4 regions of the Arthrobacter sp. StoSoilA2 genome follow, and region 2 is predicted to be linked to each of the others. Evidence: riboswitches for the same ligand, from Rfam matches in the RefSeq annotation. Region 2 holds a riboswitch; each other region holds the start of a gene.
The links. A riboswitch is a leader RNA that binds a small molecule or an ion and turns the genes downstream of it on or off. The one in region 2 is predicted to bind cyclic di-AMP.
Positions count from the first base shown of each region.

Region 1: another riboswitch for cyclic di-AMP. It lies ahead of LDN82_RS20845 (hypothetical protein); the one in region 2 lies ahead of LDN82_RS04945 (C40 family peptidase).
Region 3: another riboswitch for cyclic di-AMP. It lies ahead of LDN82_RS03960 (hypothetical protein); the one in region 2 lies ahead of LDN82_RS04945 (C40 family peptidase).
Region 4: another riboswitch for cyclic di-AMP. It lies ahead of LDN82_RS01800 (NlpC/P60 family protein); the one in region 2 lies ahead of LDN82_RS04945 (C40 family peptidase).

Region 1 covers NZ_AP024643.1:4,566,397-4,574,175, forward strand. Annotated here, with positions in the region: gene LDN82_RS20830 (DUF6480 family protein) at 1-51, shown strand, start outside; gene LDN82_RS20835 (ATP-dependent DNA ligase) at 131-1,198, opposite strand; gene LDN82_RS20840 (hypothetical protein) at 1,246-1,479, shown strand; cyclic di-AMP (ydaO/yuaA leader) riboswitch at 1,609-1,760, shown strand; gene LDN82_RS20845 (hypothetical protein) at 1,763-3,148, shown strand; gene LDN82_RS20850 (AEC family transporter) at 3,394-4,314, opposite strand; gene LDN82_RS20855 (helix-turn-helix domain-containing protein) at 4,458-5,672, opposite strand; gene ald (alanine dehydrogenase) at 5,881-6,999, shown strand; gene LDN82_RS20865 (hypothetical protein) at 7,117-7,779, opposite strand, start outside.
Region 2 covers NZ_AP024643.1:1,046,694-1,054,472, forward strand. Annotated here, with positions in the region: gene serC (phosphoserine transaminase) at 1-581, opposite strand, end outside; gene LDN82_RS04935 (metal-dependent transcriptional regulator) at 886-1,581, shown strand; cyclic di-AMP (ydaO/yuaA leader) riboswitch at 1,771-2,012, shown strand; gene LDN82_RS04940 (M23 family metallopeptidase) at 2,017-2,847, shown strand; cyclic di-AMP (ydaO/yuaA leader) riboswitch at 2,972-3,156, shown strand; gene LDN82_RS04945 (C40 family peptidase) at 3,161-3,889, shown strand; gene LDN82_RS04950 (NlpC/P60 family protein) at 3,988-4,740, shown strand; gene LDN82_RS04955 (HNH endonuclease) at 5,067-5,567, shown strand; gene LDN82_RS04960 (NTP transferase domain-containing protein) at 5,625-6,530, shown strand; gene LDN82_RS04965 (molybdopterin molybdotransferase MoeA) at 6,527-7,779, shown strand, end outside.
Region 3 covers NZ_AP024643.1:820,335-828,113, forward strand. Annotated here, with positions in the region: gene LDN82_RS03945 (HAD-IA family hydrolase) at 1-52, shown strand, start outside; gene LDN82_RS03950 (pyridoxal-dependent decarboxylase) at 103-1,494, shown strand; gene LDN82_RS03955 (MerR family transcriptional regulator) at 1,505-2,263, opposite strand; gene LDN82_RS03960 (hypothetical protein) at 2,461-3,273, opposite strand; cyclic di-AMP (ydaO/yuaA leader) riboswitch at 3,277-3,461, opposite strand; gene LDN82_RS03965 (HAMP domain-containing sensor histidine kinase) at 3,571-5,064, opposite strand; gene LDN82_RS03970 (response regulator transcription factor) at 5,068-5,808, opposite strand; gene LDN82_RS03975 (winged helix-turn-helix domain-containing protein) at 6,475-7,341, shown strand; gene LDN82_RS03980 (histidine phosphatase family protein) at 7,564-7,779, shown strand, end outside.
Region 4 covers NZ_AP024643.1:364,698-372,476, forward strand. Annotated here, with positions in the region: gene LDN82_RS01775 (NAD-glutamate dehydrogenase) at 1-1,536, opposite strand, end outside; gene LDN82_RS01780 (hypothetical protein) at 1,668-2,156, opposite strand; gene hutG (formimidoylglutamase) at 2,213-3,172, opposite strand; gene LDN82_RS01790 (NCS2 family permease) at 3,246-4,688, opposite strand; gene LDN82_RS01795 (copper resistance CopC family protein) at 4,802-5,425, shown strand; cyclic di-AMP (ydaO/yuaA leader) riboswitch at 5,575-5,767, shown strand; gene LDN82_RS01800 (NlpC/P60 family protein) at 5,771-6,538, shown strand; gene LDN82_RS01805 (FAD-binding protein) at 6,721-7,413, opposite strand.

The sequences.
Region 1 (7,779 bases), 1.4 Mb from region 2:
ACCCCACCCGCGGAGGGCAGCATGAGCAGCGACCAAGGACACGAAGAGTAGCTCGTCCCCAAGCCGCTATCCCGTCGATGGCCAGCAACGTATCAGCGGCCCAGCAACGTATTAGCGGGGGCAACTCCGGTTACGGCAGACTCAGTATCTCCCCGAGGTCATAATCAGCTGGCTCCTCCAGCTGCGAATAGGTACAGCTCTCCGGAGTCCGGTCCGGCCGCCATCGACGAAACTGGGTGGTGTGCCGGAACCGGTCGCCTTCCATGTAGTCATAGGCAACCTCGATGACGAGCTCGGGCCGAAGGGGAACAAAGGAGAAGTCCTTGCCGCCGCTCCACCGGCTTTGCGCGCCCGGCATCCGGGAACCAGTAGCGGCGGCATCTCCTTGGTCGGCCCACTGACCCCAAGGATGCTCGCTGAACTCCGTCTGGTATGGCTCAAGTTCAGCCACCAGGCTTTCGCGCTTGGCCATGGGAAATGAAGCCACCACCCCCACGTGCTGCAGCTGACCGGCGTCGTTATACAGCCCAAGCAGCATCGACCCGACAACCTTTCCCGTTTTATGCCAGCGGAATCCGGCCACCACGCAGTCCGCGGTCCGTTCATGCTTGGTTTTGAACATGACGCGCTTATTCGGTTGATACGTCCCCTCGAGCGGTTTGGAAAGTATGCCGTCAAGCCCAGCACCTTCGAGCTGCACGAACCACTCCTGTGCTTGATCAATGTCCGTCACCGCCGGTGTTACGTAAACGGGCGCCTCAGCCTTGGCCAGTGCCTTCTCCAAGGCGGCGCGACGCTCGGAAAACGGCTTGTCCATGAGGTTCTCGTCTCCCAGGGCTAGGACGTCGAATCCGATGAAGGAGGACGGGGTGCTTTCGGCCAGCATCCGCACACGACTGTCGGCGGGATGGATGCGCTGCTGAAGACCCTCGAAGTCGAGCCTGTTCCCGGTTATGAGGACGATCTCGCCGTCGATCACGCATTTGTCCGGGAGATTCTTCCGAAGGGCTTCCACCAGCTCAGGGAAATACCGTGTCATAGGACGTTCGTTTCGGCTACCCAGGATGATCTCATCGCCATCTTTGAAAACGATGGTCCTGAACCCGTCCCACTTTGGCTCAAAATGGCCCACATCAGGGATCGAAGGAACAGACTTGGCAAGCATGGGCGAAATGGGCGGCATCACTGGGAGGTCCATACGACTATGTTCTACCTGCCGCCCGCGGCGGAAGCTAGTCTTGGGCCATGGATATCTTGGCCGTACTAGTGGCAGTGCTGGCAGCACCTGCCCTCATTGCGGCCCTTTGGTTCTGGGTCTTGCGCCAGAACAGCAAGGGTAAAGTCCGGCGCGGCGCCACGGGTGGGATGCTTGGTGTGGCCGACGAAATTTTCCGACCCGAGACCCATTACGCACACCAAGTCCAAAGGATCCAGTACGAGCTGCCAGCCCCGGCTCCGGCCCCGGAGCCTAAGTCCTAACGGGCCTTCGAGCCGGAAGGCGTCCCGCCCGTTACATTAATGTGACTTTGCTATGCCGCTCATGTACCGTCGAAGAGCGACCCTCATCTCCGCTGGGCCGCTTCCGGGTTGACGCCGAGCTCTGCCGCAAACCGGAATCCGCCAGACCCGCGGCAGAGACGGGGGACCCAGAGTTCCCGGGCCTGATTTTTCCCTAGGCCCTTGGGGTGAAGCCGCCATGTGCGGCCGGACGGCCTCGTCCGAACCCGACAGCTAACCTCGCAGGCGTTGAGAGGCAACCACCATGTCCCCAACCATGGATCAGCCGCGCCGCGCCCAAATAGCGCGCGAGCGTACCCAGCCAACCGGACGCCGTCGGGCCCAACCCAGCGGATCCTCCACCAGCACGCCGGAAGCAGAAGCAGGTTTAGCAGGCGCGACGCCGGAACCCGCCACTGCTTCTATTCCCGCTTCTGCTTCCAATCCCCAAACGGCGGCACCCACCACGCGCGCGGCCGCTCGGGCGGCAGAGCGTGAACGGGCAGCCCAGGCAGCTATTTCTGCTGAGACAGTCCCCACTGAAACTGCTCCAGCAGAAACAGCACCAGCGGATTCTGCAACAGCGGACTCTGCTCCGGCGGACCCTGCTCCCGTTGAGCCGGCAACTGCTGCGATTCCAGCTGTTCAGGCGCCCGAACCCGTCGCGCCCGAACCCGCAGCGAATCCCGAACCTGCCACCGCTGCCATCCCGACCGTTCAGGCGCCCGAACCGGTCGCGCCCGAACCCGCAGCGAATCCCGAACCTGCCACCGCTGCCATCCCGATCGTTCAGGCTAAGAGCCCCGCACAGCTTGCCGCAGCCGCGACCGCCGCCTCTGGTCTCGCAAGCCGGAAAGCCCTTCGCGCACAGGAATCCGGGAGCGGTACGGCCCGAAAGGCGGCAACTGCTGGCGAAACCCCGGCAGGCGGCGCCCCTGCCTTCGGAGCTTCGTCCCTGGGAGCTTCGTCCTTGGGTGGGTCATCCTTCAGCCATGAACCACACGCCGTGCTCACCAAGGCCGCATCGGTCAAAACAATGGGCCAGCGCATGGCGGTCGTCGCTGGGGCCTTGGGCTTGGTATTGACCGTTGGCACCATGAGCCAGGCCTTCGAGCTTCCCTTCTTCGGGCAGGAAACGCCGGCCCAGGAAGCAAGCGACGCAAAGACGGGTAGCGACAGCAGGCAGTCAACTTCGGCTACCCCTGCACCCAGCTCGTCATACGCCAGCGCCTCCGCGTCGTCGGCCACCAGCGAGGCCGGAAAGCCGGCAACCGTAGCAACGCAGTCGTCAGGAGAGGCACCCGACCAGGCGCCGTCGTCGTCCCTTCCGACTCCGCAAGTGTCACTCGCGGATCCTGTTTGGGTGCCTTCGGCAGTCCCGTCGGCTGTTGTTCCCGTCCCGGGCGTGACAACTCCTGTTCCAACCCAGCCGGCCCCGAGCCCGGTTCCGTCGGACACGGTCACCACCCCACCTGCCACGACGACGCCGACCCCCACCGGCACTCCGGCACCTACTCCGGCACCCACTCCAACACAGGCTCCGGCGCCAAAGCCAAAGCCGACCGGCAGTCCCAGCACCACCACACCGTCCAGCGATTCACCCCTGGACCTGGACGGCATACTTGACGGCGCCACAGGGATCTTGAAATGAGCACGCGGCTTCCCAGGACCAGCGCGCACGTCGGATGGCATGGCCGGTACTGCAGCAGCAGCCGCACTGCCACCTTCCGCAATCGGATGGGCCGCTGGAGCTGCCAGCGGTTGCGCCGGGCCTAAGGAATCACAGGAACCGGAATCACGACAACAAGATGAGGCGGGCACCCGACCCTGAACTGCTCCACCCGGGTGCCTGCCTCTTTTGTTTCGTGTGTCGCTTTTTCCCGGCCTCGATCGCTTCTATCCAAGCAGCCACGCAACCATAACCAACGCCCCGATGCACAGGACTGTTGTACAGAGGATGACATCCCGGGCCATTGTCATCCCGCGTCCGTAGGGAGAAGCGAATAGGAAGACGTTCTGTGCGGTTGGCAGTGCGGCCATGATGACGCTGGCCAAGAGGTGCTGACCCTCCAAGCCGAACACGAAGCGCCCCAGCGCCCAGACCACCACTGGCATGCCAGCCACCTTCAAGGTGGTGGCAACTACGGTCTCCACGCGGCCATCGCCCTTTTGGAGCGGCGCCTTGCCAGCCAGCGACATGCCAAAAGCCAGCAGAACCATGGGGACGGCCGCGCCGGCCAGCATATCGATGGGTCTCTGAACGAGCTCCGGAGCCTCCCACCCGGTCAGGGCCATCACCACCCCCAGGCCCGAGGCGATAATCATGGGATTGGAGAAAGGCTGCAACAGCATCCGTTTCCACGAGATTCTTGTGCCGCCCGCCACGCCCAGGACGCTCAGGTAGAAGGGCGCCATGATCAGGAGTTGAACCAGAAGGACTGGAGCAACGTGCTGCGCCGTGCCCACTGCATACAGGGAAACAGGAATACCGATGTTGTTCGCGTTGGCATAACTGCTTGCCATGGCACCAACCGCCGTTTCCGCGACCGGCCGCCGGAAGAACAGAAAGCTCAGCAAACAATAGAGAAGGCCTATGACGGTTGCTGACAGGAGCGCAAGAGGGGCGTCGACGCCGAAGGCGGCACGAATGTCGCTTCCACCTACCACCGTGAACAGCAGTGCAGGATTGGTGATGTAGAAAGCCGTCCGGGTCAGTGCGCTTTGTACATCCGGGGCCAGCACTTTGTAGCGGGCGGCGAAGTAACCCACCGCGATGACCGAGGCGACGATGAGGATCCCCGACACAACGCCGCCCACAGTGCTCCTAAGAATTCGTCAGAAACCGTTTTCTCAGCGTAAGTGACGCCTGGAGGACTGTCCAATTCCGGCCGTTCCGCAGCACACGTTCTACAACACTCGGCGGCCCAAAACACTTGGCGGCCTGAAACCCTGGATATTCGCTAGATCCGGGGCCGCGAAGCCCAGCGCTGTGCCTTCAGTGCAGCGTGCAACTCGAGCCTGATGGCCCCGCTCAACGGATCAGCTCCGATGAGTTGGCGGATCCGGCCAAGGCGGTTGTAGATGCTGCTCCTGTGCAGATGAAGTTTCGCTGCGACGTCCTGCACTGAGCTGTCGTTGTCATAGAGCAGTTCCAGCACGGGCAGGAGTTCGCCGTTCTTGTCCTGGTCCTCCAACGTCCGGAAATGAACGGAACCCGTGTCATCCCAACCGCCCGGCGCCTGAAGACGATCGAAGAGTTGATACACGCCCACCGCCCGGCTCTCCACCAATTCCCCCAGGGGCGGATCCACGGCTGCGGCCTGGGCTGCCACTTTCGATTGCCTGTAGGCGCCCGCCAGTTGCCGGATAACCTGGAACGGCTCACTGATGCCCAGGATCACCCGGTCCACTTTGCGGCCAGCCCGCTTTGCAAGCTCCAATTGATAGTGCACCAGAACCTGGGCGTGATCAGCCCGGCCACCGGATTCGCGGAACAGGACAACGGAATGGGTCTCCGTCCCGGCGCTGAACAGCGCGGCGTTGACACCAATGGTGGACTGCAACGCTGCTGTTCGGTGCGTTAGCGTTGCGGCAATGGGGTCGACGTCGGTTCCGCCGCCATCCGCGTCCAGGATGGTCACCAGTTGCCAAGGACCGCGGCCTTGGATCTCCTTCCAACCGGCCACCGCTGCCACTGCATTCGATTCGCCTGTGCAGGCCGCCAGAAACTCCTGCTCCCGCCTCCTTCTGAACTCCGATTCCGCGGTGTTTGAGTCCAGCAACAAAGCAGCCAACAGGTCCAGTTCGTCACGTACGCCGGGCAGTTCGGCGAGTATCGCCGTCGCGGTTTGCTCCTCAAGGTCCTGCTGCACCCACAAGTAGCCCACCCGGAAACCGCGCACCAGCAGCGGGACGCAAACGCGGCCGAGCATGCCCAGCTCGTCGTTCGCCGGAACAACAACCGGGCGCACCGCCGTCGCGATGCCGTGGGAGAGCTGCCAGGCACTGACATCGCTGGGCACGCGTTTGCTCAGGAGGAAGTTCACCCTCACGCGGTCTGCGTGCGATTGGTTGGAACTGTAGGCGAGGAGGACGCCGTCGAGGTCTTCCAGGGACAGCCCCCTGCCAAGCTTGAGCGCCACGCGTTCAACGATCTCCTCGACGTCCTGCTGCATCCAGAAAGCGTACCAACATCAGGCGACACCTGACGCCCCAGACCTCGACAAATGTCGAGGCGCATAGCAAAAGTTCCTTGAATTTCCGCGGTTTCCATTCAGGCGGGCTACAAGATCCATGTCGCCTGCCTCACAGCCGGATTTATTCTGGAATCACAGCCCACAGCAAATATCCGGCCGAAAAAGCCGCAAACGATGGAGCCAGCAAATGATCATCGGCGTCCCCAAAGAAATCAAGAACAACGAGTTCCGCGTAGCCATCACGGCCGCAGGTGTCCACGAGTTCCGCACTCACGGACACACCGTTCTGGTTGAGCGGGGTGCGGGCCTGGGCTCTGGCATCACGGACGAGGAATACTCGATCGCGGGCGCTGAAATCGTTGCCGACGCGGACGACGTCTGGGGCCGCGCGGACATGGTCATGAAGGTCAAGGAACCCATCAAGGCCGAGTACCACCGCTTCCGCAAGGGCCTCATCCTCTTCACCTACCTGCACCTCGCCGCCGAGCCCGAACTCACTGCCGAGCTCATCAACTCCGGCGTCACGGCCATCGCCTACGAAACGGTGCAGGAAGGCCGCACCCTTCCGCTGCTCGCCCCGATGTCCGAGGTCGCAGGCCGCCTGTCCGTGGTGGTCGGCGCTTCCTCGCTGATGGCACCGGCTGGCGGCAAGGGAATCCTCCTTGGCGGCGTACCGGGCGTCCGTCCGGCCAAAGTTGTTGTCCTCGGTGCCGGTGTTGCCGGAACCAACGCTGCCGCCATGGCGCTGGGCCTCGGTGCCGATGTCACCATCATGGACATCAACATCAACCGCCTGCGGGAACTCGACGCCCTTTACCAGGGCCGCTTGAAGACCGTGGCATCCAACGCCTACGAGATCGAGAAGTCAGTTGTCGACGCAGATCTCGTGATCGGCTCCGTCCTGATCCCGGGCGCCAAGGCTCCCAAGCTGGTCACCAACGAACTTGTGTCCCGGATGAAGCCGGGTTCGGTGCTGGTGGACATCGCCGTGGACCAGGGCGGTTGCTTCGAGGACACACACCCCACCACCCACCAGGAACCGACGTACAAGGTCCACAACTCGATCTTCTACTGCGTTGCCAACATGCCTGGCGCTGTTCCGAACACGTCCACGTACGCACTGACCAACGTCACCCTGCGCTACGCCGTGGCACTGGCCAACCTGGGTGTCAAGGCCGCATTCGACCGAGACCCCGCCCTGGCCGCCGGCCTCAACATCGCCGCAGGCCACGTGGCACACCACTCGGTTTCCGAGGCGCACAACCTGCCCCTCGTTGCCGACTGGCACAGCGTGGTTACCGCCTAGGCTTTGCCCCTTGCGGCGGTGACAAGTCGCCGGCCCGCTGTTCCGTTGCTGTCCAGCAACGGAACAGCGGGCTTTGCACGTGCTGGGCAGAAAATTGCTGGGCAGAAATCCCGTGCTCTAGCCGTTGCCGGGGGTGACTGGTTCCTCAGGGACCACGTGAGTGGGAACCGGCACAGGGCTATCCGATTGCCGAAGGGTCGGCGGGGTTACGTTGGGGGCCTCGATGCCCGGCGGGGTGATGGGTGCAGCGGGAGTCGGGATGCTGATGTTGCCGGGCTGACCATTCCCGGGAATCCTGGGTATTTCGGGCGTTCCCCCGTTGGGAGCCTTGGGTGAATTGGAATGTCCGGACGCGCCATTGGTGCCCCCTTGAGGCTCCTCGCCCGGGTTGGCGCCATTTCCCGAGGTGCCATTGCCCCCGGGGTTGCGGCCGGATGGGTATGGGGTTGCCGGAGTCACAGTGCGGCCACGCTCCTGCTCGGAGGGGGAACCAGGATTATGCCCCGATCCATTGCCTGATCCCGGCGTGAGCTGCGAAACTACTGAGCCGATTGTCGAGCCCAGATGTTGGAAAGCACCCGGGATGCCACCCTCGGAAGCAGCCGCGGCCGTAGCACCGCCTGCCAATGACACTGCCACAGCGAGCCCGGCGATCGCAGTGCGCCGCTTACGACGACGACGGGCCGCGAGTTCGTCAAGGGAAGTTAAGTCAGTGGATCCTTCGACGGACGTAAGTACCGCCGTCGGTGCACCCGCCGTGGCGCAGGCGACCTCCGCCGT
Region 2 (7,779 bases):
AAGTAGTAGACATCCGATTCGGCGACGTCGACGTCCAGCCCGCCGGCGGCTGACGTGGCGTCCACCAGGACGAGCGAACCGGCGTCGGCGCCTTCGACGCGCTTTACAGGGGCTGCAACACCGGTTGACGTCTCGTTCTGGGGCCAGGCATAGACGTCAACCCCGGCCTCCGCCTGGGAGACCGGCCGCGTGCCGGGCTCGGACGTGATGATGGAGGATGCATCCAGGAAGGGGGCTTTGTTGGTGGCCGCGGCAAACTTGGAACCGAATTCACCGAAGGAAAGGTGCTGGGCCTTTTTCTCAACGAGCCCAAAAGCTGCTACATCCCAGAAAGCAGTGGAACCGCCGACGCCGAGGACAACCTCGTAGCCCTCGGGTGCACGGAAGAACTGGCTGAGTCCTTCGCGGACCGAACCCACCAGGTTCTTGACCGGCGCCTGACGGTGGGACGTGCCAAGAATGGTGGTCGATGCGGCAGACAGGGCCTGGACCTGTTCCGGGCGGACCTTGGACGGTCCCGCGCCGAAGCGTCCGTCCTTGGGCAGCAGGTCGGCGGGAATAGTGATGCTGTTGTCGCTCACGTGTGGCTCCAATGGGTATCGGTTAGAGAGGGGGAGGTGGGCAGGTGGCATCGGCTGCCCCTTCGACTCCCTCATTCTGCCTGACCGGGCCCACCGTCAGGAATCTGCGGGTGTCATAGTCCGCCACGTGGAATGCCGGACCACCACAGGCATTCCGGCCCAGGGAAAAATTATCCAGAGTAATTCCAAATAAGCTAGGCTTGGATTGACGTTCCGGAGGTGTCGGTTGCACACCGTCCACCTTGGCTGGGACGCGGTACGGTGGAGATTACGCAAGAAATGCGTTCGAGGAGAGCTGAGCTGGATGACGGATCTGATCGATACCACTGAGATGTATCTTCGGACCATTTTGGAGCTTGAAGAAGAGAACATCGTGGCTCTTCGCGCACGCATCGCGGAGCGTCTGCGGCACTCGGGTCCCACGGTTTCCCAGACCATTGGACGCATGGAGCGTGACGGCCTGGTGATTGTGTCCAACGACCGCCACCTGGAGCTGACCGAAGTCGGGCGCAAGCGGGCCACCGAGGTCATGCGGAAGCACCGCCTTGCCGAGAGGCTCCTGGCGGACGTCATTGGTCTGGACTGGGCATACGTTCATGACGAAGCATGTCGCTGGGAACACGTCATGAGCGAACGGGTGGAACGGCGGCTCTATGAGTTGTTGGAGCACCCCACAGAGTCACCATATGGCAATCCTATTCCGGGCTTGGAAGCCCTTGGCGGCCTCGCCAACAAGCCTCTTTCCCGCGTGGACGTGAACCTGCTGCATGCGATGGACGGGTACGCTGCCGATTCGCGTGTAGTGGTCAGCCGGCTTGCTGAACCCATCCAGGTTGAGCCCGAGCTCCTCACCCAGCTCGATGAAGGCGGAATTCGTCCTGGCGCAACCGTCTCCTTGGAACGGGTGGGGGAGTACATCTCCGTCCGCGTTCCGGGCATTGAAGGAGCACTGGAGTTGCCTCCCGAGGTCGCTGCGCACGTCTTCGTCGCCGTCAGCTGACTCTGACTTGCCCTGACCACGGGAGTGTCGGATCTCACTTTGTGGTGGTTGGCGCGCGTGTGACCTGCGGCTTTCCGCGACTGATGATATGGAGCACCCGCAACACGGTCGTTTTGGAAAGATAACGAATTTATTACTGCGGGCTTTAATCACCTATAGTTATCTACTAGCGCCGATACCAAAGCGTTACCTGATCTGGAGCCGAGCTCTGCCAGCAGATCAGGTGTGTCATCAACTACTGGCAGAGGCGGGGGAACCACAAGCGGCTGCCTAAAGAAGCAGCCTTGGGGTGAAGTCCGCAGCAGAAGTGCCTACTAACGCAAGTCCTTCCGGGGATACCTGTGTGCCGTTTGCGCTTCGTGCGGACCGGGTCTTTGAACTCTCTGACCCGAATCCGACAGCTAACTTCGCAGGCTTTCCAGAGAGGAACAGAGTTTGACATCGCAGAACGTCAGGGGCCGTCGCCGTGCGTCCGGCCCCACTGCTGAGCTGCGGCCAGCCCGCGCCGCAATGGAGATCCGGCCACGCGACACCCCGCGTCAGGTGCGCCGCCGTAAGAGCCCGTTGCGCCAGGTAGCCGACTTCGCGTCAGCCAGTGGTGTAGGGCAGAAGGCCGGTGTCGCGCTTGCAGCCACCGGACTTGCCCTGACTGTAGGTCTGCCTGCCACAAGCCCCGTCATGGCCACGTCGGAATCGGGCCAGACCGAGGCGGCGCTCTCCGTGCCCGGTGGCAGCCAGCCCGAAGTTTCTGCAGCAGCCTCTGCCAAAATCGATTTCAGTCGTGCCGCAGTGGCCACAGCCGCTGACCCGGACGGCAAGCTCAAGCAGCTGTTGAGCGCCCAGTCAGCGGGGAGCATTCAGCGTGCTTCCTCACTTGGCACCTTGGGAAGTCCTCTGGACAAGCTGGTCACGGCATCGCCGTTTGGCTACCGCGTCAGCCCCCTTACCGGCGGCACCGGTGACTTCCACCGTGGCCAGGACTTCGTGGCCCAGTGCGGAACCGCCGTCCACGCCGCCGCTGCAGGCAAGGTCACGTTCGCCGGGTGGCATGAGTACGGCGGAGGCAATCGCGTTGTGATTGATCACGGCAACGGCCTTGAGACCACGTACAACCACCTGTCGTCCTTCAACGTCAAGGTGGGGCAGACTGTCAGCCGCGGCGATACCGTCGCGCTGAGTGGCACCACAGGAGCATCTACCGGCTGCCACCTCCACTTCGAGGTCCAGGTAAACGGCGAAGTCGTAGATCCCATGGGCTGGCTCTGAGCAATTTGATGGTTGTCTCTCGCATCCATGACACGCCCCGTGACCTGAATGTGACATTCACGAACATCTGTTGTACCGTCTAAAGCGCATCGGCTTTTTAGGGGGCCGGTGCACTTGAGTGGATTGCCTAGCTCTGCCACCACTCGAGGTCCGTTCGCAAAAATCGTCTGGCAGGGGCGGGGGAACCAATTTTGGTCTTCGAGTCAGAAGACCTTGGGGTTAAGTCGCAAAAGCTTCCTTGAAGCCGCGCGGCCGGATGACTCCCATCCGAATCCGACAGCTCACCTCGCAGGCATTGGGAGAGGCTACCTTCGTGTCATCACGCACTACCCCTGCGCGCCATCGCGCCGAATTGGTTCGCACGAACCCGTTGAACACCCTTTCCAAGGCTGTCTCAACCAATGCAGGCACCGTAGGCCGCCAAGCCGCCGTTCTGGCCGCAGCCTCGGGGCTCGTTCTCAGTGTTGGACTCCCGGCCCAGGCCGCTGACACCGACGTTTCGAAGTCGGAATCTTCCAGCACCCAGCAGTTGGTCGCCACCGCAGTTGTTACCGCGGAGCCCACCGCAACGGTTTCCTTCGAAAGCCCCGTTGTGGTCACCAAGGAAGCTCCCAAGGTTCAGCGGGCCTCCCAGCGCACGTCGACCGAAGACCAAGCGAACAGCACCCTCGGTGCCCTGTCCTCCAAGGCCAAGGATGCTGCTTCAAGCGCGGCAGCCTCCGGACTTGCAGCAATTGCCTACACCGGCATCGGCCACCCCTACGTTTGGGGCGGCACTTCCCCCAACGGCTGGGACTGCTCCGGATTTACCCAGTGGGTTTACGCCCAGGCCGGCATCAGCATCCCCCGCGTCAATGCCTGGACGATCATGACCCCCACCAGCACCCCTGCCCCTGGCGACCTCGTCGTTCAGAACGGCGGAGCCCACGTGGGCATCTACGTCGGCAACGGCATGATGATCAGCGCTTTGAACCCCAGCCAGGGCACGCTCCTGCACTCCGTGGCCTCCACAGGCACATCCTCGTTCTACACCCTCCGCTAGGAAATCCCATTCGGGGTAAGCCAGCATGCCCCCCAAGTGCTGGCAGCCCATAACCCGCGTGCGGTCCCAGCGTGCGCGGCTACGAAAAGAGAGTAATCATGACCAGTGCAAACAAGGTTGCACGGCATAGAGCTGAGGCCCCCAAGACCAGCTCACTTGCCGTCATTGCCAAGGCTGTCAGCGACAACGCCGGTGGCGTTGGCCGTCAGGCAGCAGTGATCGCAGCTGCGTCGGGCCTTGTCCTGACCAGCGGAGTCGCTGCAAATGCTGCGGACACCAACGTTCAGCGGGAATCTACGTCTGCCTCCACGCTTGACGTGCAGTCGGTTGCCCAGGCCACCATTGCTGCTGATTCCAGCGTTGCCATCTCCTATGAGCGCCCGGTGGTCAAGACTGAGGAAGCCCCGGCTCCCGTCGTCCAGAAGGCGGCTGCCAAGGAAGCTCCGGCTGCCGGTGGCACCGCAACTTTGGCGGTCAACGCTGACGCGTCCGCAGCCAAGGCGCCCGCTGCATCCAGCGGCCTCGGTGCAGCTATCGCTGCAGCGGCCTACGCACAGCTCGGCGTCACACAGGACTGCACCATGCTGGTGACCAACTCGCTGGCCGCGGTCGGTATTCACTTCCACGACTGGCCGGCCGGCTATCTCTCCCTCGGCCGCACGGTCAGTGCAGCTGAAGCCCAGCCCGGCGATCTCGCTTACTACGCCAACGGCGGCTATGGCGGAATGGCCCACATCGCGGTTTACGTCGGCAACGGCATGGCAGTCCACGGTGGATGGAACGGATCCACCACGGCACTGTTCAGCGTGAACGTTGGCTCCGGCCCAGTTTTCATCCGCGTCAACGGCTGATCACTTACTTTGCGGAACACCCCGTAGGCTCAGGCCGGCGGGGTGTTCTGCTTTAACCACCAGTTTTCGTGACAGCAAGAGAAGCGGGCTGCCGACACCCAAATCCGGGGGGCGCAAGTCCGATTCCGTGGCCTCAGGGAATGTGCGCGTCCTCTGCAAGGTGTCCCGCGCATGAATTTTCGCCAACACCACAGCCGAAACGACAGAAAAATTCGTTGATACGGCATACAAGTGCTTACCCTTGTGTTGTCGATCCACAGCCCGTACAAGCAGAGGGCAGCCGGCCCTCGTGCCCCTGACGGGTGCGGCCGTGAAGAGGTACGTGCATGCGCACACTCGTTCTGAATGCTGGATATGAACCGCTGGCGGTAGTAACCTTCCGCCGGGCGCTGGTCCTTGTGCTGACTGGAAAAGCTAGCGTAGTGGCCGAAGGCGACGAGCCTGTCGTCGGGCCACAGGAGATTCTCGGACGACCATCCGTGATCCTTCTCAACCGCTACATCCGGCCCCGGTACAACAGGATCACCGCCGTGAGCCGCCGCGGGGTACTCCGCCGCGACGGCCATCGCTGCGCCTACTGCGGGAAAACAGCCCACACCATAGACCACGTCCACCCCAAATCCAGGGGCGGCGCGGATTCCTGGGAAAACCTGGTTGCGGCGTGTTTGAAATGCAACAACGCCAAGAGTGACCACACGCTCGCCGAGATGGGTTGGAAACTTCGTTTCAAACCCGGCGTGCCCACAGGAACCATGTGGCAGATCAAAGAACTCGAGAAACCTGCGCCGGACTGGGACCCGTTCCTGTTGCCGGAATCCGCCGCCTGATCGATTTCTGTTGCCCTCCCGCCGTCCGGGTACTCTGGGCGGATGGAGTTCAACGCTGTGATTCTGGCGGGTGGCAGGGCCACCCGCCTCGGTGGCGTGCCCAAGCCCGGATTAACGTTCGACGGCGCCAGCCTCCTTTCGCATGCCCTGCAGGCCGCACGCGGAGCCTCCGCGGTGGTTGTGGTTGGTCCGGACACCTCTGGTATCGGCGATGTCCTGCCTGCTGGAGTTCTTAGTGCCCGGGAGGAGCCGGCCTTTGCTGGCCCTGCCGCTGCGATTGCTGCCGGTCTGGCGGCCCTTCATGAGGCGGCCGCTCTTCGGCAGGCAGTCAGCCCAGCGCCATGGACGCTCGTCCTGGCTTGCGACATGCCGCACGCCGCCAGGGGCATTGCGCCCCTGTGGGAAGAATTGCGTGCGCACCCCGAAGTGGAGGGCGCCATGGCCGTTTCAGCCGATGGCCGGCAACAGCCCCTCCTGGGGGTTTACAGCACCCGGGCTTTGGAACGGGAAGTTTCCGCAGCTTCTGCAACTTCGGGGTTAACGAACTCTTCAGTGTTCCGGCTGCTTGCTAGGCTGAACCTGCTGGCCGTTACTGTTCCCGATGGATCTACTGATGATGTGGACACATGGGAGGACGCTGCGGCCCTGGGCATACACAACGAGCAGGAGGCGGACATGAAGAGCCAGGAAGAGACGCTCGAGGACTGGTGCCGCACACTGTTGCAGGCCTTTGAGCTTGAGGGCGTTGACGTGGATATCAATGAAGTCCTCGCAGTGGCAGGAGTTGCCGCCCACTCCGTGGTGCGGCCTGCCGCGCCCCTGACTACGTTCATCGCCGGTTACGCTGCTGGTATGGCCAGGGGAATCGGCCAGGCGGCGGACGACACCGCCATGAGCGCAGCCCTTGACCTGGCCCGCCAGGTTGCCAAGCAATACCTGGAGCCCGGGACTGAGGCGGAATGACCGAGGCCCCCGGACAGGGCCACCACGCGGCACACACATGGCATGAGGCCCGGCAGCGCGCCTTCGACGTCGCTGCTCCGATCCCGCCAAGCCCGGTGCCACTGAAGGCCGCCTTGGGAAGGACGCTTGCCTCGGACGCGGTCGCCGTACAGGACATGCCGCACTATGCGTCCTCCGCCATGGACGGCTGGGCCGTCAACGGAACAGGTCCTTGGATTCTTGTTGAGCCCGGACACAGGCTTGCTCCCCACCAGGCCAGTCCCATCGTTACCGGGGGACTCATTCCGCCAGGCGCCAAGGCTGTTTTGCGCACCGAGAGCGGGGTCATTACCACCGACGACGACGGCCTTCCGATCCTTGCGCTTGGCGGGGCAGCGAAGCCGGGGGAGCCCCGCAATGGCCAGCACATACGCAAGGCTGCCGAAGAAGCTGCAGAGGGGGATGTGCTGCTCAAAGCCGGAACCATCCTCAATCCTGCGCACATTGCCTTGGCTGCCCTGGCCGGCCTGGATGAGCTGGAGGTCCTGGGGAAACCCTTGGTTCGGTTCCTCCTGACGGGCTCGGAAGTTGTGACGCAGGGCGTTCCCTTACCGGGCAAGGTCCGCGATACCTTCGGACCCCAACTTGGTGCCGTCGTCGAACTCCTGGGTGGCATTCCAGGGGAGCAACTTAAGGTAGGCGACAATTACGACGACTGGCTTGCGGCTTTGCAGGACACCGAGCCTGAACCCGCAGAACCATATGCCACAGCGGAGCCGCCGGCCGACGTCGTTATTACTACGGGCGGGACCGGACGCTCCGGGACGGACCATTTCAGGAGAGCCGTGGCTGAACTGGGTGGCCGGCTGCTGATCGATGGCATTGCCATGCGTCCGGGGCACCCTGCCGTATTGGCGGAGCTTCCGGACGGGCGCTTCGTGCTGGGCCTGCCCGGGAATCCGCTTGCCGCCATGATGGCGCTCTTCACGGTTGGGGGGCCGCTGCTCGCAGCGCTCGGCCACGGGAAGCTGGAGGACGTTGGTGAGGTTCCCAGCGGTGCAATGATCGACGCCGATCCTGGACGGACGCGCCTGATGCCTTTCAAACTGGTCTACGGATTGGCATCGCCCGCGCAGCACGCAGGTCCTGGGATGATGCGCGGGCTGGCAGGAGCGGATGGCGTCCTGGTGGTCCCGCCACACGGTGTCCAGATGGGGGAGTTGGTCCCCGCCTTTCCCTTGCCTTGGGGCAAACCTCTGCCCACGCCCAA
Region 3 (7,779 bases), 230 kb from region 2:
CACTGCCGTGAAGGACGACGACGGCGGTCACCTCATCAGCTTCACGCTTTAGTCTGTTCGCCTCCGCTGTTCCAACCAGTGAAGCGGGAGTAGGCTGTGCGCATGTCTGCGTTGCCGGAGGCGTACGGTGCTGCACTGGAGCGGGCCATGGCGCACGCTACGGATTGGCTTGCATCGGTGCCCGGCCGTTCTGTCCGGCCCACGTCCGACGCCGACCAAGTCGCTTCGAGCCTTCTTTCGAGACTTCCCGATGAAGCAACGGACGCGGCTGACGTAGTAGATGAGCTCGCCGCATTGGCTGAGCCCGGGTTGATGGCAATCCAGTCCGGACGCTTCTACGGCTGGGTCATGGGCGGGACGTTGCCCGCTGCCATGGCTGCAGATTGGCTTGTCTCGGCATGGGACCAAAATGCCGGGCTCAGGTTTGCGACCCCGGCCGCCGCCGCGATCGAGGAATCCGCAGCGGCGTGGCTCCTGGAGTTATTGGATCTTCCGCGAGGGTCCGACGTCGGATTCACCACTGGCGCTACCACCGCCAACTTCGCCGGGCTGGCTGCCGGGCGTCAATACCTGATGGACGAGGCAGGGTGGGACCTCGCGGACCTGGGCCTGACCGGGGCGCCCCGGATCACCACGTTTGCAGGCCGCGAACGGCACGCCGCCGTGGACCTCGCCCTGCGGTACCTGGGGCTGGGAGCCTGCGTTCCCGTGGACACTGACGATCAAGGCAGGATCCTGCCGGAGGCACTCGCGGATGCCATGGATGAACAACCCGGCCCTTCCCTCGTGTGCCTGCAGGCAGGCAATCTGCATTCCGGAGCGTTCGATCCGATGTCCGAAGCCATTGCTGTAGCCCATGACCGCGAGGCCTGGGTGCATGTGGATGGCGCATTTGGATTGTGGGCTGCGGTCAGCCCACAACTGCGCGGGCGGCTGGCCGGAGTAGAGGCAGCCGATTCGTGGGCCACCGATGCCCACAAAACATTGAACGTCCCGTACGACTGTGGCTTGGCCATCGTCTCCCGGCCGGAAGCGCTGAGACGCGCCTTCAGCGTCCACACGAGCTACCTCATTGCAACGGAGACCGGACTGGGCGATCCGTTCGACAAAGTTCCGGAACTGTCCCGTAGGGCCCGGGGCATCCCGGTATGGGCTGCCCTCCGTCAGTTGGGCCGGTCCGGAGTCATTGCCATGGTGGACAGGCTTGCAGCAAACGCCCGCGCGTTGGCGGAAGGCCTCGCTGGTATCCCGGGCGTGGAAATTCTCAACGATGTCGTTTTCACGCAAGTATCGGTCGTCTTCGGAAGTGATGACCGCACACGCCGCGTTACTCAGCGGCTCATGGCCGAAGGCATTGTGTGGATGTCCGGTTCCTCGTGGCGCGGACGCGATATCCTGCGAATTTCGGTGAGTAACTGGTCCACGGACGCAGGTGACGTAGCTGCCTCCATCGCAGCCGTTCGAGGTGCGGCAGAGGCCGAACCGGAAGCATAGAGGCGTCCTGTTACAAGGCCGAGCGCGCCTTCTCCAGGTATGCCATCAACCCGCCCAGCTGCTCAGCGGTCCACGGCAGTCCCGCGCTGATGGCCTGGCTGTTTTCCTGCCAGGTTGCACGTGCTGCGGCTTTGGTGTCCTCACTGGAGTGGAACATGGAACCTATGCCGTCCCATGAGCGCACCCATTCCTGGACTGAGGGGTCCGTGACGGGCCTGTCGGCTTGGACGTGCGCCAGTCCTTCTTCCACAAGGGCAGCCCACTGCTTCTTGGCAGCTTCGACTTTTTCTGCGCCGAGTTCTTCCCGCTTGTCCGCGAGTTGCTGGCGTTGTTCGGCTGTGAAGTTGTTTTCGAGCACGGTAATCATCTCCAACGTTGACATGAATTGTTCAGGGGTGGGCATGGCGTGTCCGTCCATGCGTGACAACAGCTCGCCCAAACGGTTTTGGAGCGCTTGGAGTTGCCGGGCGTGCTCCTGCACATGGACCAGCTGCTGTTGGAGGAGGCCCCGAAGGGACTCCAGATCATCCTCGGGCGCTTGCAGCGCCTTGCCGATGGCCGCGAGCGGAAGCCCCAGCATCTGAAGCGATCTGATCCGGTATAGCCGGCGTAGGTCGCCCTCCGAATACCTGCGATGACCGGACGATGTCCTTTGGCTTGCGGACAGCAGCCCGATCTCGTCGTAGTGGTGGAGCGTCCGCACGCTGACACCACATGCTGTGGCCAGCTCACCGATGCTCCACGGCCCGGATCCTGTTGTTCCCGTCATGGGCACAACGCTAAGTCCTGACGCAACGTCAGGTGCAAGTGGGTGTGAAACCCGGAAGGCACATTTAACGCGAAAACCGCCCCGCCTCCCGCCCGGGCGCATCAGTACTGCTGCGAACGGCGGAAAGCGGGGCGGCAATCGGGCCCTGCATGGTTTGAGCCCGCTGGGGTGGGCTCAAGCCTGCTTATTGAGTCGGCTTAGTACCAGTTGTTGGCCAAGTGGAAGGCAAGGGCCGCCGAGGGGGAGCCGTAGCGTTCCTTGATGTAGTTCAGGCCCCACTTGATCTGGGTCTGGTAGTTGGTCAGCCAGTCATCGCCTGCGGTTGCCATCTTCGAAGCGGGCAATGACTGCACGATTCCGTAGGCACCACTGGAGGTGTTGGTCGCGGTGGTCCGCCAGTTGGATTCCTTCTCCCACAGTGTGTTCAGGGCAGTCATTTCACCCGGACCCCAGCCGTAGTTGGCGAGGATGCTGGCGGCGTATGCCTTGGCAGCGGCGGGATCGTCCACGGCCTTGGGAGTGGCGGCTGCGGCTGCGGCTGCAGCAGCGGCGGCATCGGCAGCCTGCTTGGCGGCTGCATCAGCGGCAGCCTTTTCGGCGGCGGCCTGTGCGGCAGCTGCCTGGTCGGCGGCGGCTTTCTCGGCCGCAGCCTTTTCGGCGGCGGCTTGTGCCGCAGCTGCCTGGTCTGCAGCGGCCCTGTCTGCAGCGCCCTTCTTGGCAGCAGCATCCAAGGACGCTGAGATTTCAGCTGTTTTGTTGCTGGCCTGGGCGGTAGCCTGCGTCTCGGACGCCCGGCTCGTTTCGGGGAGATTGAATGCGGCGTTTGCGGCCTGGCCAAGCGATGCGACGCCCAATGCTGCGGCAACGACTCCTGCAACAACGGACATTCGTTGCCCGGTCTTGCCGCGGCGTGCAGCGTTCTTCAGAACGGTTTGCGACTTCGTCAGGGGAGCGTTGTGATCGTCACGGTGACGCGCGGAAGGGCGCGTCTGATCGTTGAATTCAGACATGTGTGATTACCTCTCAGCGCCTGCGGAGTTAGCTGTCGGGTTCGGATGAGGTCATCCGGCCGCGCGCGTAGCTGCGGCTTCACCCCAAGGGCAAGGAAAGTACTGTGCCCGGAGACTCTGGGTCCCCCGTCTCTGCCTCGAATGAGAACGGAACTCCGGGAAGTGGCAGAGCTCGGCGCATCCCGGGTGTGGGCCAGTTAGGGGCGACCCACCCTTTCGAAGGTACAGGAGGTTTCGGCTTAAGTCACATTTGGGTAACAGAGATCACGTTCACGGCGAGTCATGTTGCCTGATTCGTTATATGCGTTCGTTCAAAGCTGCGGGGAGTCGGAGAGTGAACTCCGTGCGTCCCGGCTGGGACGTTACTTCCACACTGCCGCCATGCGCCTGGACGATGGATTCGACGATTGACAAGCCCAATCCGGAGGTCCCTTCCGACCCCGATCTCGCCGCGTCAGCCCGGGCAAAACGCGAGAAGATTCGCCCCTGGAAAGCAGTCGGAATACCAGGCCCGTTGTCCGTGACGGTGACCACCGCGCTACCGTCGGCGGAAAGCATGACGCCTGCGACCACCGTGGTACCTGGATCGGTGTGCTTGCGGGCGTTGGACAGCAGATTGGCCAGCACCTGATGCAGCTGGGTTGCGTCCCCGCGCACCGTAATGGGCTCGTCAGGGAGTTGTAGCTTCCAGATGTGGTCCGGTGCCATCACCTTTTCGTCGCTGACTGTCTCGATCACCAGCTGCGTCAGGTCCACATCCGTGACCTTCAACGGCTGGCCTTCATCCAGGCGCGCCAACAACAACAGGTCCTCCACAAGCGTGGTCATCCGTTCCGACTGGCTCTGGACCCGCGCCAGCGACTTCCTGCCGTCCTCCGTGAAGTTCTCCGTCATACGAAGCAGCTCGGTGTATCCACGGATGGCGGTCAGCGGTGTCCGAAGTTCGTGGGAGGCATCGGCAACGAACTGCCGGACCTTGGTTTCGCTCTCCTGACGGGCTTCCAGGGCCCTGGAAACGTTGTTGAGCATTTGGTTCAAAGCGTGGCCCACGCTGCCAACTTCAGTTCCAGGATGAGCGGCCGACGGCGGTACGCGCACCGCGAGTGCCACCTCACCGGCGTCGAGGGGAAGGCGCGATACTTTCGTTGCAACCTCCGAGAGTTGCTCCAGTGGCCGCATGGTCCGGCGGATGATGACGGTGCCGGCGAGGCCGATCAGCACCAGGCCGCCAAGTGAAACAAACACCATGGTCCATACCAGCGAGGCCTCGGCATTTTGCTTGTCAGCCAACGGCAGGCCTGTCGCAATCACATCGCCGTAGTTGGTCTCAACTGCCACCAGCCGATAGTCGCCGTTGGACAATGAACGGTCTACGGGCCGGTTGTCGCGGGGGAGCGATAGCAGGATCTGCTTGTCTTCTGCCGAGAGTGCGACGCGGCGACCGTTTGCGTTGAGGAAGCCCGAGTTGATGACCGTGGAACCATCGATCCTCGCGTTAAGTGTCCCGGCGCCTTGGCCACGGGCCTCCAGCGGATCCGGCCGACCGCTGGAGGGAAAGTTCGACGGCGGCCTGCCGAAGTCATTCGCGCGGCCTGATGCCTGCTCCAACTGCTTGTCGAGCTGTTTGTTGAAGTACATGTCCATGGAGGCGTAACTAACCACTCCAACTGCACCGCAAATCGCCACCAGCAATGCCATCGCCACCAGGACCAACCGCGTGCGCAGATGCCAGGTGGAGGGATTGAGCCAGTTCCGCTGGGTCTTGCGGGCTACTCCGGAAGAGGTGGACAAGATTCAGTCCGCAGGCTTGATGACGTAGCCAGCGCCACGGATGGTGTGGATCATTGGCGGGTGGTTGGCTTCGATTTTCTTGCGCAGGTAGGAAATGTACAGTTCCACGATGTTGGCCTGCCCGCCGAAGTCATAGTCCCAGACGCGGTCAAGGATCTGTGACTTGCTGACCACCCGCTTGGGGTTCTCCATGAGATAACGAAGAAGCTCAAACTGCGTTGCCGTGAGCTGGATGTCCTCGCCGGCGCGCGAAACCTCCCGTGTGTCCACGTTGAGGGTGAGATCACCCACTACCAGTTCCGCGGTATCCATGGCCGCAACGCCCGAGCGTTGTACGAGACGGTGCAGGCGCAGGAGAACCTCCTCCATGCTGAAGGGCTTGGTGACGTAGTCGTCCCCGCCGGCGGCCAGGCCAACGATGCGGTCCTGGACAGCGTCCTTGGCCGTGAGGAACAGTGCGGGCACTTCCGGCGCGAAGGCGCGGATCCGGTTGAGGACCTCGACGCCGTCGAATCCTGGAAGCATCACGTCCAGCACCAGCACGTCGGGGCGGAAGTCCTTGGCAAGCTTCACAGCTTCCGGTCCATCGGCTGCCACCGCTACGGACCAGCCTGCCATGCGAAGGCCCATGCTCATGAGCTCAGCGAGACTCGGTTCGTCGTCCACCACCAAGGCTCGGATGGGGGAGCCGTCCGGGTGGGAAAGCTGGGGAAGGTTGTTCGTCATGGAGTGCGGGGATGCCATGTGACAACTCTCCATTCTGCTGGTTTGTCGAAGCTTTGCCGGTCCTGTGAGGATGCTGTGAGGTCAACACTAGCCACGTGGGAGTTCAATGGCAGGCGTTGCGGGAGTGCTGCAGTGAATACTCGCCTTCTACGGCTTGTAGCAGATTTTGAGGGAAAAATTCGAGCTTGGAGCAGGTTGCGATTGGACAGCAAGTGTTTCAGATCTTGAGATTCCGTCCTTTTGCCCCTCATGGGAATCAGGGAGGTCATCATGCACTATCTGCCGAAGAAAATTCACGATAAGCCGAATATTTCTCATCGAGACCGAATGAAATGACGTTCATTTTCGGTGGGGGAAGAATTGTGATCTGCGGCACAATAGACCCTCTTGTCTCAAAATGTGGACGGTTTCACGCTTTGTTACTTGCGTGTTGCCATTGTTACGTTGCACACTTCCAATGTGAACAAGAACTCAACAGCACCTGCAGCCGCAGCAATCTGGTCCAGCACACCCGCTGGCGACGAGACCCGCTGTTGTCGAATGCAAGCCTAACTTTCCACCCCGAAGAAGTTTCAGGCATTCGCCCCCTAGCCCAGCGTTGGGCGCCCTTCCCCAAACTCATTGCGGGGACAACCAGCATTCGAAGCCGCGATGACGGCTATTCACTTTTGAGGTAATCACTCCATGTCAGTTGCATCCGGTTACGTCCACATCTCCGTCCGAAACGCCAACAAGGCCGCTTCCAACGCAGGCCTCCGCCCCGGCTTCGGCAACCGCCCCGGCTACGCCCCCGCCACCCAAGGCAACGGCCAGCAGGCTCCCGGCTACGTGCCCCAGGGCTACAACCCCAACTCCTACGGCCAGTTGCGGGCAGTTCCCACCAATGAGCCAGCACCCATGACGGCGCCTACTCCCGTCATTGCGCAGTCTGACCGCCTCCGTCCCGTTGCCAACGACAACGTGGCCCGCGGCTTCGTGCTCTACATGGGCATTGACGAAGAAACTGCAGCAGCGGCTGGCACCTCCATTGCCAAGCTCGCCCAGGAAATCCGGGCCTACGCCCAGTCCCTGGTCACCGGCGCTGAGAGCTACGCTGCAGTCGCCGTCGCACCCGCCGGGGCACCCGGCTCCGCGCTCGACGTCGTACGTTCCACCTTCGGTGACCCCACGGTCGCCGCCCGCCAGCGCACCGAGGCTTCACGCCCGGCACCGCAGCAGGAAGCCCGCCCCTCCGGCGTGTTGATCGACCTCGCCCGCCGCGAAGTCCACCTCGACGGTGAGTCGCTGAACCTGACGTTCAAGGAATTTGAGCTCCTCAACTACCTCGTCGAAAACGGCACCCGCACGGTTGGCCGCGACGAACTGCTTGAGGGCCTGTGGCGCAACGCCGAAGAAGTGCCCAACGAGCGCACCATCGACGTCCACATCCGCCGCCTCCGCTCCAAGCTGGGCCGCCTCGCCAACACCGTACGCACCGTGCGTGGCCAGGGCTACCGCTTCTACGAGCACCCTGAGGTCATCGTCTGGGCCGCTCCGGAATACTCGATCTAGCTATTGCTTCCGCGAAAGCGCCTGTCCTGTAAAGGGCGGGCGCTTTCGCTTTCGCGGGACGATCCCTCGGCGCCTGCTCGTACCTCACGCAACAACGGCGCTTTCGGGATGCCCCGCTGCGCTGCAGCGCCCCCGCTGCGCTGCAGCGCCCTCTCTTCGGTTGGACGCTTTCGAGCTTTCGGGGCCAGTGAGCATGTGCCTTCGCGGCGCTAAGGTTGTGGAATGAGTGACCATCACATCAGGCGCCTTGTGATCATGCGCCACGCCAAAGCGGATTGGCCCATGGGGGTCCCGGACCATGAACGTCCCCTCGAGGAACGCGGACACCGTGAAGCTCCGCTGGCTGGGCGATGGTTGCTCAAGCATGGGGTAGTTCCAGACTTCATTCTGTGCTCGTCTGCGCTGAGGACCCGCCAAACCTGCACGTGGGTGTGCGAT
Region 4 (7,779 bases), 680 kb from region 2:
GGCAATATCCTCAACTGCGTCCTCCACCTCATAATCGGCCTTGTAGCTGGCCGGAAACGCGGCTGCCCACTGCCTGGACAACCTGGCCGCCTCTTCCCGCGGATACCTCGTTTGGAGGGCCTCGTCCAGGCCTTGCGCCCAGGACCTCGTAGCGGCGATGATCCTCTGCTCGAGGGCTGCCGCGTCCACCACCGCCGGAGCACCTTCGTGCCGTGAGGGGTCCTGTGGCAAAAGGATCCGGAAGAACACGCGAGCCATGGCGGATTCGCCCAACCGAAGCTCGAACTCTATGGCATCCGAGCCAAATGCCTCGCGCAACTCGCGCTCGATGTTGAGCCTGACGGCCGTGCTGTACCTGTACCTGGGGAGGAAAACCAGTGCTGTCATGAACCTGCCGAAGGAGTCAGGACGAAGAAAGAGCCGGGTGCTATGGCGTTCCTGGAGCCGGAGGATCTCGCGCGCACGGATGGCCAGCTGCCCGGCATCAACATGGAACAGTTCGTCCCGCGGATACGCCTCCAACACCGCAAGGAGCTCCTTGGCGTGATGTGACGACGCCGGGTAGCCGAAGGCCCGCAGCACTTCCTGCACTGTGTCCCGGATGACCGGGATCTGCTGGGCCGGGCGGGCTGTTGAACTGGGGGAGAAGAGGCCAACAAAAGTGCACGCGCTGGTGTTGGTGCCGTTCCCGTCCGCTGTGGCAATGCTGATCTCGTCGAGGTAGGCACGGCGAAGAACCGTTGAGCGAAGCGTGGATTTGGTGAGTGTAAGCACCTGGCCGGAAACCTCGCCCGGCGCCGCAGGACCGGCCGCATCACGGAGGAGTCCGAGCCCGCGGCGCCCGCGGAATCCCAGGAACACAAAGTTCCCGTCGTCCAGCCACCGCAGCAGCTCCTGCGCTTCACCCGCCGTCCGGTCTTTTGCCGCAGACCCCTCCAGTGCACCGATTTCGTGCAGCAGTTCCTCGTGGATGGCATCGGCGTCCTCGGCCGCTGCCCGGACATCACCCAGGACCTTGTTCAACCTGCCCACCAGCAGCTCCGCGCTCGCGTTGTCCGGAATCCGGGGGATCTCGATCGCTATCCACGCCTCCGTGAGCCGTCCGCCGTCGTTCCCGTCCGTCGAAGGTGCCGGCGTCGCCCGCGCATGATCTTCGGAACGTTCGACGCCGGTGGGCAGCCCCGCGCGGTGGGGTCCCCTGTGGATATCGATCAGGCGGTGGGTGGCGGGGTCCCGCGTGACGCTGAAAGTCGGGTGGACCAGAAGCCGGATGGAAGCGGTGTCACGAGAGATCTCGGCCGTGACGGAGGGAACGAGATAGGGCATGTCGTCCGTGACGATTGCCACCAGGCTGGTATCTGTTTCGTTCAGGACCCCGATGACTGCTTGTCCAGTCTCACGGCGTTCTGCCAACGAGCGGTGATAGCGGGCCCGTTCCAACAACGTTTCAGTTGTGTAGCTGCGGACGTCGTCGTCCGTGACGTGCTCGTAGTAGTCGGTCAGGAATCCGTCCGCCGGCTCCGTAATTGGTGCCATGTCGCTGCGCCTCCGCTGCGCAAAGGAGCGGCCGTGCTGCTGCGGTCGGCAAAGTCCATGCGCCTCATTTCATGATCGCTTAAATCCCGCGAGATGACAGTTGATGACGGTGTTTGGGCAAGACATTGGCATTAACTGCCATCTCGCGGAGGCCCGGCTACCGAAAAGCTACGGAACGTTGCCCTTGGTCTGGCCAGCCTCGAAACGCCCGCGGCCACCACGAGGGTGAGAATGGCGGCAGCTGCGTGGGTGTAGAGCATCAGGTCACCAGCATGCAGTTCCCCTGAAGCCGGCTGACCGTCCACAGGAACCGCCACGGGTTGCTGGGGCTGCCCGTGCAGATGGTCAAGGAACCCGACCCCGGAAAATGAACCCCCCAAAGCCTCGAAACCGAAGAACAGCAATTGCTGTGCCACGCCGGACAGCAGCAGCAACAGGATGGGCCCATGGATCCAGCGGGCAACCAGCTGAGCGGCCAAGGCCGAGAGGGCAACGAAGCCCAGAAGAACGGGCATCGCCGGGGCGCCCCCACCGGAAACGACGTGTGCGGCAAGGCCCAAAGCGACCGCAACGGGTCCTGCCACCCAGGCCCACTTGTCCTGCACAGGAGTTGCGCCCATCGCCGTCCTTCCCTTCCCCTCAGGCTAAACGCAGGACAGGGACCGGGAACAGGCCTCTATGCCAACAGCGTGTTTACCAGCCTTGCTGCCACTTTCGCAGTTCGTCCATCAATATCGAACTCCGGGTTCAATTCGGCAACGTCCAGGTGCAACAGCGTCCCGCTTGCCGCTACTTGACGGCAAACGGCACTGATCACGGACAGCGGCACCCCAAACGCGGCGGGGGCACTGACGCCGGGCGCCACCGAAGCAGGCAGGACGTCCAGGTCGATCGTCAAGTACAGCACATCGATTCCAGCCACGAAATCGGCTACGAACGTCTCGACGCGCTCCGCGGAACAGTCCTCGTCCAGCAAGTACTTCACGCCCAGGCGGTCAGCGGTGTCAAAGAGCGTGCGCGTGTTGTTGGGCTCCGAGATTCCGACGACGGCGTACCTCAGTTCGCGTCCGGCGGCGGTTTCTTCCTGCGCCATCTGCAGGAATGGAGTCCCGGAGCTCGGGGTCGGCTCGTCGCGCAGGTCAAAGTGGGCATCCAGGTTCAAGACACCCAAGCGCTTTCCGCTGCGCACCGCATTGGATCCGGCAACGCCAAGGTAGCTGGCAAATGCCGTCTCGTGGCCGCCGCCCAGCATCACGGTGAGGTTTCCGGCGTCGAGCAGTTCCGAGACGGCGCGTCCGGCGCGCTGCTGGCCTTCTTCCAGTGAGTCGTCCTCCACAACCACGTCGCCGGCGTCGAACACGTCACGGTCCAGGTGGAAAGCCAGCGGAGCCAGCGCCGAGCGGATGGCGGCCGGAGCCGCGGAGGCACCCGCACGGCCCTTGTTGCGCCGCACTCCGGCGTCGCTGCAGAAACCCAGCACGACGGCGGGACGCGAGGCGCCGGGAATGGCCGGGGAAGTAAGGGGCTGGACGACCTGCCACCAGCGGCGATGTTCGTCGCCGTCGCCGTCAAAGCGGCCGGTCCATGGTGTGGGAAGGACGTCTACGGAAGGGTTGGTGCTGGTGTTTGGAGCCATGCTTTAAGCACACCCCACCAGCGGGCCAAAAAACAGCTGCAGCGTGCTGCAGTGTCCGGGATGCCGGACATCGCTACTTGACGCCCAACAACTCCTCCACAGTTCCGATGCCAAAGAACAGCAGGAACGCAGCCGCCACTGCCCACATCAGGGGGTGGACTTCACGGGCACGGCCCTGGAAAGTGCGGATCAGGACGTAGGAGATGAAGCCTGCGCCCAGGCCGTTGGCAATGGAGTACGTGAATGGCATCAGGGCGATAGTCAGGAAGGCGGGAATGCCAACGCCCCAGTCCTGCCAGTCGATCTTGCCAACCTGGGACACCATCATGAAGCCCACCACCACAAGCGCAGGAGCCACGGCTTCGAACGGGACCAGGTTGATGAGCGGCGTGAAGAACATGGCCACCAGGAAGAGCAGGCCCGTGACAATGGAGGCGAGACCGGTGCGGGCGCCCTCGCCAATGCCCGCGCCCGATTCAACGAAGATCTGGTTGGACGAAACGGAGGCTCCGCCACCGACGATTGCGCCCAGGGCATCAACCTGCAGGACGCGGTCCACATTGGGAATGTTGCCGTCTTCGTCCACGGTTCCTGCCTCGTTGGCCAGGCCCACCATAGTGCCCATGGCGTCGAAGAAGATGCTGAGGAGGATCACGAACGCCAACAGCGCAGCAGCCACGAAACCGAGGTGTTCAAAAGCTCCGAAGGGGTTGGCTTTGCCGATCAGGGAGAGGTCCGGGGCGCCCCATTCGGAAAGCGTCGGCGCCACCAGTGACCAGCCACGCGGGTTGACGTTCTTACCGTCGAAGCTGGGACCAATGTGAAGCGTGAATTCGAGGATGGCGGCCAGGGCGGTGGACACCACGATGCCGATCAGGATTGCCCCGCGGACCTTTCGCACCACCAACGCAATGGTCAGGACCAGGCCGACAGCGAACACCAACGTCGGCCAGCCCATCAGCTTGCCATCCACGCCAAGGCCCAGCGGGACCGTGGTGCCGGCGGCATCCGGGATGCGTCGGACAAAACCAGCGTTGACCAGCCCGATCAAGGCGATGAACAGGCCAATGCCCACCACGATTGCCGTCTTGAGCGCTTCCGGGACGGCCCTGAAAACGGCGGTGCGGAATCCGGTGAGTACCAGGATGAGCATGGTGACACCCGAAAGCACCACCAGCCCCATCATGTCCGGCCAGGTCAGTTCCGGGTGGGAGGCAACCGTTACGGCGACGAATGCGTTCACTCCCAGGCCCGTTGCCACGGCGAAGGGGTGCTTCGCCCAGGCGCCCATGAGGATCGTGAGGATGCCCGCAACGAAGGCAGTGGTTGCCGCTACGGCCGTGAAGCCGAGCGATGCTCCGCTCGAGTCTGCCCCGGAGAGGATCAGCGGGTTCAGCACCACGATGTAGCTCATGGCGAAGAAGGTCGCGAAGCCGCCGCGGATTTCCCGCGAGTATGTGGACCCGCGCTCGGAGATCTTGAAGTAGCGGTCGATTGCAGAACCTTGTTTAAGCATGAAGGTCTCCGGGGATCGGGGGAGTTTGCTCTCAAATCCTATGCCCGCCAATGTGGGGTGCTGGAACGGTTCGCCTAGTCTGTAAGGAAGCCAACACTAGGAGAAACCGCCCCATGCGTACCATCCGCCCGCTTCTGGCCGCCGTCGTAGCCGCTCTTGCTTTCGCTTCCGCGTTGCTGCTTGGAGCTGCTCCGGCCTCCGCGCACGACGTCGCCGAATCAACAACTCCGGCCAACGGTGCCCGGGTGGCTGAAGTGCCGGCGTCGGTATCCATCACGTTCAACAACCAGCCACTGGCCATCGGTTCCGGCGTGACCGTCACCGCCGGGGGCGAAAACTGGGCAGATGGCGCAGTGGAAATCATCGACAACAGGGCTGTCCAGAAGCTGCGTCAGGGCGCTCCAGCCGGCGAATACACCGTGGTGTGGCGTGTGGTCAGTTCAGACTCCCACCCGATCGAGGGAAACTTCAAGTTCACAGTTTCCGGCACAAGCACGACGACGGCGAGCGGCTCGGCAGGTGCCTCCTCCCCGGCTTCGGCGGCTGTTCCGACGGCGGGCACAGCGGCCCCCGGTACGGAAAATACTCAGGCGGCTCCGGCAGCTTCCCAGCCCTTCCCCTGGAGCATCATTGGCCTCGCTGTGGTGGCGATCGGTCTCGTGATCTTCCTCGCTGTTACAGCCCGGAAGAAGCTAGCGGCCCCCAACGACCCGGATGGCGAAAATTCCCCGGAATAGCGGGGTTTTCTACATACTTGCGAAGATCTCGAAACGGTTACTGCGACACGCCAAAAACGAACTGCTCGTTACGTAAATGTGACTTTGGGGTGATCTTCCCGTACGGTTGTACCTGTGCCTGTTCCACGTAACGGGCATTCCGGTCTGATTGCCTAGCTCTGCCGCAGTCCGGAATCCGTTCGCAGACAAACCTACGGCAGAGACGGGGAACCCATTTTGGCCCGCTTTCAGAGCGCGCCTTGGGGTGAAGTCACGAAGCTTCCGCTGCACAGCGGGGGATAGTGGCCGGGTGACTCCCATCCGAATCCGACAGCTAACCTCGCAGGCATCGGGAGAGGCTCTTTCATGTCTTCACGCATTCTTCGCGGCCGTCGTAAGGCGGACAGCGTACGTCCTAATCCGTTCATCTCCATCTCCAAGGCTGTTGCCAGCAACGCATCCGGCGCAGGTCGCCAAGCCGCTGTCATCGCAGCAGCTTCAGGCCTGGTCCTCACGGGCTCCATCGCTGCCCACGCAGCAGAGACCCCTGTTCAGCGCGACTCCAGCCCTGCAACTGTCGCCGAGACCGTCACCGAGGGTCCCACCAAGGTTGTTACGGCCGCATCGACGGCCACCATCAACTTCGAGCGCCCCGCGGTTGCTTCCGTAGCGGCTCCCGTCATTGAAAAGCCGGCTCCTGTTGCTCCGGCTCCGGCGGCCAAGAAGGCTCCCGCAACTGCTACCGTCCAGGCCGCTGCAACCACTACGGCTACCGCCCCCGTGGCATCCGCGCCTGCTGCAGCTCCGGCTGTTGGTGGCATCAACGCTGCCATGGTCGCCTCGGCTTACGCCCAGATCGGCATCATGCAGGATTGCACCGCGATGGTGGAACGGGCCCTCGGCTCCGCAGGTATCCCGGTTGGCGACCTCGCACCCATGCAGTTCCTGAACTACGGCAAGGTTGTCAGCGACCCCCAGCCCGGTGACATGATCGTCCAGTCCGGCCACGTAGCCATCTACATCGGCAACGGCCAGGCTATCAGCGGTGGCATCAACGGCAACCAGACGGGCATCCACCCGATCAGCTGGCTCACCGCAACCGGCCCCATCACGTACGTACGCGCTGGCGCCTAAGCTTCACGCTCCAACTCAGAGGCCGGTGCTTTCGAGGACAAATGTCTTCGGAGGCGCCGGCCTTTTGGGTTAATTTTTGTTCTTTTTAGGAACATGCTTTGGTTGGCTCGATCGTTTCAAGGCCAGGGTTCTCTGCCAGGTATCTACGCGCAGGGTTCCAGGTAAAGGCTCCAGGTCAGGTTCTACGCGAGGGCGATGCCCGGCCCGGCGGGGAGGGCCACCTTGGATGAGATCGCTTGCCCCACTGCCTTGGCTTGCCGTAGTACTTCCTTGGGCGTGGGTGTAATAAGTTCCCCAACGCCCACCAAGTGCATCCCGACTGCACGCATGGCTGCCACGAGGTTCTGGCCTATGGCGATTCCCAGATCGGCAAGCATTCGGCGCAGCTGGCTCTGGGCGCAGCGCGTCACCACGATGTGGTCTGCCAGGAGAACCCCGCTGGCTGTATGCACGGCCCATTGACGTGGGGTGGATTCAAGGGGGCCATAGACGCTCATCCCAGCCCTCAGACTGCCCGTGGTCAGGCTTGCGACGGGTCCGTATCCAAGCTGCAACGACGAGTCGCCACCCAGGAAGTCCAGCCGGACAGCGCGTGTGGTGGTGCGGACATCCAAGTGATGGCTGGCGGCGTAGTTGCGCAAATGGCGCAGGATCTCGTTGCGCTCCTGCATTGCCGCGGGGTCTGCTGCGTCGCAGCGCTGGAGCATTCCCGTGTGGACCGCTGGTCCGGTGGTCGATAAAGAACCAAAGCCATCCAGCACGATGGAACCGACGCCGTAGCGGCTGAGCTCGCTGGCAACAGCCAGGCCGGAGAGGCCGGTGCCGATCACCACGGTGGTAGTCCGTTCCGTGACGGAATCAGGAGTGAGTGACACTGCTTGGGTTCCTCCTTGACGTGTGTGCCTTTCGGCAGCGCGCTGGATCGCGTCCGAGTTCCCCAAGCGGCCGCAAATAAATGGCCGGGTTGTGTCCTGGGACACCTTTGCCGGCCATTCGGTGACTCGAACACTACCGAACTTTTTCTGCCATGGATAGCCTCGGCGACAGCGTGTTTTGGATGTTCATCCGCAGCGCAACCCGGCGCGTGGTGAGCGTGCCGGAAACCGAGCCCGGACCGTTATCCACATAGCCCAAAGTCGCCTTGATTCGGCATTGCCAACCGAGAATAGTGGGCATTGGAAGGAGAACCCCGAGGGTTTCTTCGGCCCCGGCTATTGGTTGCGCGCCAGCAAAGGATCACC